DNA from 2 places in the Hansschlegelia sp. KR7-227 genome. Region 2 is predicted to be linked to the other one. Evidence: predicted binding sites of a transcription regulator. Region 2 holds the regulator's gene; the other holds the start of a gene.

Region 1 (3,610 bases), on a different contig from region 2:
CGTTTCGGCCAGCTCGAACCGCGCCAGATCAAAATCCGCCGGCAGCCTCGAGCTGAGGTTCTCCCGTTCCCCTGCCAGCCCGTCTTCCAGGCGCGCCTTCACATGCGAGATCAGCGCGTAAAGCTCGCCGCAATAGACCGAGGGGTTTTTGAAGCCGTCTTCGCCGTGACGGTGAGGGACGGATCCGCCGCCACAGATGTCGACGACCGTGCAACTCAGGCACTTTGCGCAGAGGCCGTCCTTGCGCAACAGGGCCCGGTGCGCCTCCAGTCCAGGCGAGGCAGCCACCGCTGAAATCGCGGCGTCACGCACCGTCCCTGACAGCGCGGTCGCCCCGTCACGGACGATCTTGAGCACGTCGAGATCATGATAGCTGCCGTCGGTCTCGATCGACAGCAGGTTGACGTCCCCGAACCCAAACGCGTCGGTCGCCGACGGCAGGCCGGCCGCGACATCCAGAAGCGACTCGAACGTTCTGAGCGGCAGGTGAGGATAGCGATCGAACCAGAGGTCGAAGGCGCGGATCAGCCAGGCGCTGTAGCGCTCGGGTTCGGCGTCGCGACCGGGCGGAGGCCGGAGGTGGTGGGCGTCGGGTAGCAGAAAATCGAGCTTGGGCGGCTGGAGCTCGTCGAAGAAGGCGAAGAGGTCGTCCGGTGCGATCGAAGGATCGATTACGGCGATCACGCCGGCGAAGATCGCCGGCCGTTCCCGGAGCCGCCGGTAAGCCGCCATCACGCGGTCGAAGCTCGATCGCCCTTTCCTGCTGGTGCGATGGAGGTCGTTGGCCTCCCGCGGACCGTCGAGGCTCAGGGAGATCGAGATGTCGGCCTCTTCCAGAGCGTCGAGCGCATCCTCGTCCAGCAGCAGCCCGTTGGTCTGCATCGCGACGTCGAGCTTGACGTCCGGCCCGACAGCCGCACGAAGCTCGCGGGCGAACTCTACGAGCGGCTCGACGCCTGCAAGCAAGGGCTCGCCGCCGTGAAACACGACGACGGCGCGCTTGAGGTCGACCTCTCGCGCATAATCAGCAAGCCGAGATGCGAATGCGTTTCGCACCTCGGCCGACATCGTCTTGGGCATCGATCGCCAGCCTTGGTCGGCGTGGTGATACACGTAGCAGTAGTCGCAATCGAGGTTGCACCGGGAGGCGACCTTGACCAGGAACGACGTGATCCGAGCCGCCGCCAAGGGTTGGACTCAGGAGCGATTGTGCCGGTGGTGCATCCGGTCGTAGCTGGTGATCACTTCGCTCGCTTCGGCGCTGGCGAGAACACGGCTGCGAAGCCGCTGGATCGCCGGATTTACCGACTGGCTCCTCAAGACAGCGATCTTGAGCGCGTCCTCGGGCTGCGTGGCGGTCTGACTGACAGGGGGCATGGGAAAGCTCCTGTTTTCTGTTTGTTCTGATCAGATAAGGGAAATTTCTAGGGTTTGCAATCTTTGGATAGGCTATCATCCAGGATCGATGCGCACCTTACTTACCGTCGATTTCGGCGCCCGGCAGATGTTCCGCCGATCACCGCCCATCGCGGGCCGTAACCCCCGCCGCCAAGCGCGCCGTGAAATTCTCTCGACAGTATAGCCTGACATCGCTATCGCATGAATTAAGCTAAATCTTTAGCTATTCGTTCAATTGATCGAAAGAAACGAATATTATGCGCTTCAACTTGGCCTGTTTGTCTTAATTTAACTTGATCGACAGCAAATATCGCTGCGCCCACGATGATCGCAACGTAAGGCGATCACGACAGTGTGACATGAGCGGCCGGATGGAAATTCGCCGCCGCCGTCATCCCAGGCAGCCCAATTTATCGCTATCAACGCGAGCACCCTTCAAAAAGAGCCGGGTGAACATGGCGCACGGCTTCGATTCGATGGCGGACGGGCGCTCGCTCATGCGTGTTTAAGGCGTCACCGCTGGCCAGGCTTCACGGCTTGAGGCGCCAGTGTCGCTCCAGCGGGACCGGCGTCGCTTCACGGACTTGGATCACGGCGCACTTTGGCTTCATCTGATACCCCTTGAAGTTGTGACGAATCCAGTGAACCGATTGCTCGTGGCGGACCGCGGCGTCGTCGGTCATCGTCTTCACCACTACCCTTCTGGAGTCGTCGCACGACGGAGGCGTCAGCCCTATCCGTCTGAATGCCGGCTTTTGAGCTGCCGCGGCGCCATCCGTCGCCGCGGCCGGCGTATTCGCCTGTGTCGGCGCGACGAGAAGAAGACCCGACAGCCCCAAGCTGGCCGCCACCGCGGCGATCCTGAGCGGCATACCTGCGTTATCGCGCATTCCCTTGTCTCCAGATCGGCTCCGGCCCGGCCAGTCGCACCAGGCCGAAGCGCTACCGTCGTCCGCGTCAGCGAGTGACGACGCCGCGATGATCATGAGAGTTCTCGGACAGCTGACCGATCGCCTGGTCGCGGGTCTGCGACTCTCCGGTCAGCATCGAAAAATCGGGAACACTGGCGTAAAAGTCCGCCCGGTCTCGACCATGCTGGTTGGTGGAGTTCGGGATGGTGGCGTCGTCCGCAAGCGCCGCCCCCATTGAGCTGATCACGACCAAGCTCGCCACCAGAAGAGTCTTCATTTCATTCACTCCATCTGTTCTGCTCGAACTGAGCTGGAGTGAAGTTAAGGCATCACACGGTTCTGCGATGTGGCGGTCGCCACATCGACATTCACCGCTGGTGATGCTTGTCGACGATGTTCCAAAACCAGCTTCATCGACTGGGCGTCGCGTAACACCGTCTTTACGCAAGCGCCCGCGCACTGCGAACGTCTTATTCGGCCTTCAAGTCATGCAAGCTGATCGTGACACAGGCCGTAGCAAGATGCGGTCGTTTCGGCCTTCCCCCGACCAGTGACACCAGTCCGACCTTCCCGAGAGCTGCAAGCGAGCGCGAGACGTTCGACTGGGGCCGTCCTGCCAGGCTGCACAACTCGGTGACGCTGGATGGCCGATGCCTGTGGATGAGAGCAATCAGCCTGCAGTTCTCTGGCGTAAGCGCTCTTAGCACGTCCTCGCTCGACGGCGCGGTCATCGCTTTGGGAATGCGTCTTCGGTTGATGGGCAAATGCGCGAATGACCACTACTTTTTGCGTGGTCAGCACTTAAGCGCTGCGTCTCAGAGAGTTGTGGCATGCTGCTCGCTGAGACGCCGGACGATTTGATCAATGCGTTCTGGGGTCATTGCGCTCCAGCCGGCGACATGAAATCGCGTAACGGCCGCTCGCCAGCTTTGGAACAATGCAGGATCGGTCGCCGCAAGTTCAATCGGGGCATCGGAGGCCGCGAGCCGAGAGATTTCACGAAGCAGCTCCCAATCGCGACTATGGGCGATCCGAGCGGTTTCACCGCGCAATAGAACGTCGAGCGCAGACACATAAAGTTCTCTTGGAGACCTATTCATTTTCGTTCGCGGCCAGCAGTAAGTTCTACAAAAATGAGGTTCTCCGTTGCAGCCTCTCTATCAGACGGTCGCGGCAAATTCTTGATCGCCATCTCAATGTCGGACAGATCAATTCCTCTTTGATTAACCCACCATACGACGTCTTGGACATCAGTGGCGCTTGATCTGACAAGCTTTGCCGCAGCAAGTAAATCCGGCGTC
Region 2 (3,610 bases):
TTCGCCCGCGTCGCCTTTTTCGAGGGGATCGGGGCCACGGGAAGCGAGCCGACAAATCTGCGCAATCTCGGGCCAGCGTCCGATCTCGGCGTCGCCGATCGGCTCTCGGCGGCCCTCGAACGCTTGAGGATGAGCCTGACCGAGCGCGTCACGCGGTCGGTCGGCGGCCCGGAAGGCACGGTGGCGGCGGCCCTCGTGACCGGGGTCGAGGGACCGATCCCACAGAAGATCGAGGACGACCTGCGGGCGGCCGGCCTCAGCCACATCCTGTCGATCTCCGGTCTGCACATGGCGCTCGTCGCGGGCACGCTGTTCTGGCTCGCGCGCGCCGGCCTGGCGCTGTCGTCGACCGCAGCGCTTCGATGGCCGGTGAAGAGCGTCGCCGCCATCGTGGCGCTCGCGGGCGCGACGTTCTACCTCGCGCTCTCCGGAGCCGAGGTGGCGACCCAGCGCTCCTACATCATGATCGCGATCGTGTTCGCAGCCGTGATCCTCGGCCGGCCGGCGATGTCGCCCCGAAACCTGGCCCTTGCGGCGCTGCTCGTCATGGCCTGGTTGCCCGAGGCGGCGCTGGGACCGAGCTTCCAGATGTCGTTCGCGGCGGTCGCGGCCCTAATCGCCTGGTTCGAGCGGAGGAGCGACGGCGCGCGACCTCCGCCGCCGGCCTCGGGCCTCGGACGCGCGTGGCGCTGGGCGCTAGCCGCAGCCGCGATCGCGGTGATGACGACCCTGGTCGCGGGGATGGCGACCGCGCCGTTCGCCGCCTATCACTTCCACCGCACGACGCCTTACGCGCTCGCCGGCAACGCGCTGGCGACGCCGTTGCTCAGCGTCCTCGTGATGCCGTCGGTCGTGGGCGGGCTGTTCTTCGCCCCGCTGGGTCTGGACGGCCTGTGGTGGCAGGCCATGGGTCTCGGCCTGAGGGGCGTGCTCGCGATCGCGGAGATGGTGGCGTCATGGCCGGGATCCGAGCGCAATGTGCCGGCCTTCGACGAGCCGGCGCTCGCCCTGTTTGCGCTCGGGATCTGCTGGGCATGTCTGTGGCGGACGCGGTTGAGATGGGGCGCCGTTCCCATGCTCGCGGCGGCGCTGGCGCTTGCCGCGGTCCCGTCGCGGCCGGATGTGGTGATCGACGCCTCGGGCCGCGAGATGGCGGCCAGGGGCCCTGACGGCGCGCTGGCGCTCGTGGGGACCCGGTCCTGGAGCTTCGCCGCCAAGGTGTGGCTCGCCGCCGACGCGGCGTCGCCCGTGAAGGCGGGCCGACCCACCGAGCGGCCATCTCAGCCGGGCGGCCGCGGTGCGCAGTCCTCGCCTTCGGCCGCGGGGGCGTCAGCCGAAGGATCATTCGGGTCGGGCGCGAAGGTCGTCGGCCAGACCACGACCGTCGTGCGCTGCGACGCCTACGGCTGCGTCGCGCCGCTGTTCGCCGGCGGATGGGCTGCGCTGGTCTGGGATGCCCGGGCCTTCGACGAAGACTGCCGTCGCGCCACGTTGGTGGTCACGCGTCTCGACGCGCCCGACGCCTGCCGGGACGCCGCGGCGGTGATCGACCGCGCCGCGCTCGCCGCGACCGGATCGCTGGCGCTGATGCGCGACGGCCCGCGGTTCATCGGGCGCTCGGCCCGAAACCCCGCCGGGTCCCGCCCTTGGCACAGGGGGAGCGCCCTGGCCACCGCGCCGCCGCCCGACGACGCGCTGAAACTCGTCTTCGCGCCAAGAGCGCGCGCCCCGGCCACAGTCGACCGACCGACCGTCGTCGATCCGACTTCGCCTGACGAGGAGCCGCCGCCGGGCGAGGATCAATAGCGCCGGATGAGCCCGACCAGCCGCCCCTGGATCGCCACACGGTCCGGGCCGAATATGCGCGTCTCATAGGCCGGGTTCGCGGCCTCGAGCGCGATCGAGGCGCCGCGCTTGCGCAGCCGCTTCAGCGTCGCCTCCTCATGGTCGACGAGCGCGACTACGATGTCGCCGGTGTCGGCGGACTCCTGCCGGCGGATCAGCACGAGGTCGCCGTCGAGGATGCCGGCCTCGATCATCGAGTCGCCGCGCACTTCGAGCGCGAAATGCTCGCCGTTGGAGAGCATATCCGGAGAGACCGAGATCGTGTCGCTCTTGGTCTGGATCGCCTCGATCGGCACGCCCGCGGCGATCCGGCCCATAACGGGGATCGCGACCATGCGCGCGGAGCTGTCGTCCGGCTCGTCGGCGGCAGGCCGCCTGCGGCCCAGATTGCCCTCGATCACGCTCGGCGTGAAGCGCCCCGTCGGCCGCGTCACGGGCGGCGCGGCCGCTTCCGGAAGGCGGACCACCTCGATCGCCCGGGCTCGGTTCGGCAGCCGTCGGATGAAGCCGCGCTCCTCAAGCGCCATGATCAGACGGTGCACGCCCGACTTCGACTGCAGCCCCAGCGCGTCCTTCATCTCCTCGAACGAGGGGGGAACGCCGGTCTCCTTCAGCCGCTCGTGAATGTAGCGGAGAAGGTCGTACTGCTTGCGGGTCAACATGGGCGGCTCCGCGCCGTGACAAAACAAATCATGAACAGATTCGTAGCTGTTCTAGGTGTGTTCCGCAAGCGTTAAGGCCGCGTTACCATCCCGGGAGGTTCTCCTCCACGAGCGTCGTTCGATCGTCCGACGATCAGAACGGATGGTGTAACATCATGATTTCGCAAGGAGTTCCGGCGTCCGCGGCCGGCGCGTGGGCCGGCCTCACGAGCAGGCACTCGGCGTCCGAGAGGGCGCGCAGCATCGACGAATCCTGGCGGTCGAAAGCGGTCGCGACGGCGACGCCGTCCGAATCAAAGGTGAGCGCCGCGCGCATATAGTCTTCACGCCGGTCGTTCTGCGCCATGTCCCGTCCAAGCCTGGCGAACGTCTTGGCCGGTTCGACGTCCTCGCGGCCGGCCATGCGACGGAGCGCGGGGACGAGAAACAGCAGCGAGCAGACGATCGCCGAGACTGGATTGCCCGGCAGCCCGAGCGCGAGCATGTCACCGCGCCGACCCGCCATCATAGGCTTGCCCGGCCGCATGGCGATCTTCCAGAAATCCAGCGCGACGCCGGCCTCTGCGAGCGCAGGCTGCACCAGGTCGTGGTCGCCGACCGAGGCGCCGCCGAGCGTCACCAGAACATCCACCTTCTCTTCGATCGCGCGGTCGATCGCCGCGCGGATGGCGGCGCGGTCGTCGGGCGCGATCCCCAGATCGACGGCGACGCCGCCTTCGCCTTCGACGACGGCGGCGATCGCAAAGCTGTTCGACGCAATGATCTGGTCCGGTCCCGCTCTTTCTCCGGGCATGACCAGTTCGTCGCCGGTCGCGAGGATCGCGACGCGGGGGCGGCGGCCCACGTCGACGGCAGGGTGGCCCAGCGCCGCGGCGAGCGCGAGATCGCGCGCCCCGAGCCTTCGGCCGGCGGGCAGGAGCTCCTGCCCGGTGGCAAAGTCGATCCCGGCGCGGCGGATGTGGCGGCCGAGGACGGCCGCCTCCTGCGCCGTCACGACCGCGCCGTCGCGCTCGGCGTCCTCCTGAAGCAGGATCGCGTCGGCGCCGTCGGGAACCGGAGCTCCGGTGAAGATCCTGACGGCCTCGCCGGGACCGACGCGCCCG

The links. The regulator LexA, encoded in region 2, represses DNA repair genes until DNA is damaged. The targets are predictions, from matches to a motif close to TGTTCNNNNTGTGTTCNG.
Region 1: the regulator LexA is predicted to act here: its motif matches at 1,389-1,406, upstream of yhhA (YhhA family cyclophane-containing RiPP).

What each region holds. Positions count from the first base shown of each region.
Region 1 is NZ_JBMSEA010000005.1:35,380-38,989, reverse strand. It holds gene yhhB (cyclophane-forming radical SAM/SPASM peptide maturase YhhB) at 1-1,188, opposite strand, end outside; gene yhhA (YhhA family cyclophane-containing RiPP) at 1,198-1,377, opposite strand; gene ACO2RJ_RS20350 (hypothetical protein) at 1,929-2,288, opposite strand; gene ACO2RJ_RS20345 (hypothetical protein) at 2,356-2,586, opposite strand; gene ACO2RJ_RS20340 (ArsR family transcriptional regulator) at 2,780-3,040, opposite strand; gene ACO2RJ_RS20335 (hypothetical protein) at 3,140-3,364, shown strand; gene ACO2RJ_RS20330 (DUF6036 family nucleotidyltransferase) at 3,406-3,610, opposite strand, start outside.
Region 2 is NZ_JBMSEA010000001.1:1,367,394-1,371,003, reverse strand. It holds gene ACO2RJ_RS06440 (ComEC/Rec2 family competence protein) at 1-1,806, shown strand, start outside; gene lexA (transcriptional repressor LexA) at 1,800-2,507, opposite strand; gene glp (gephyrin-like molybdotransferase Glp) at 2,641-3,610, opposite strand, start outside.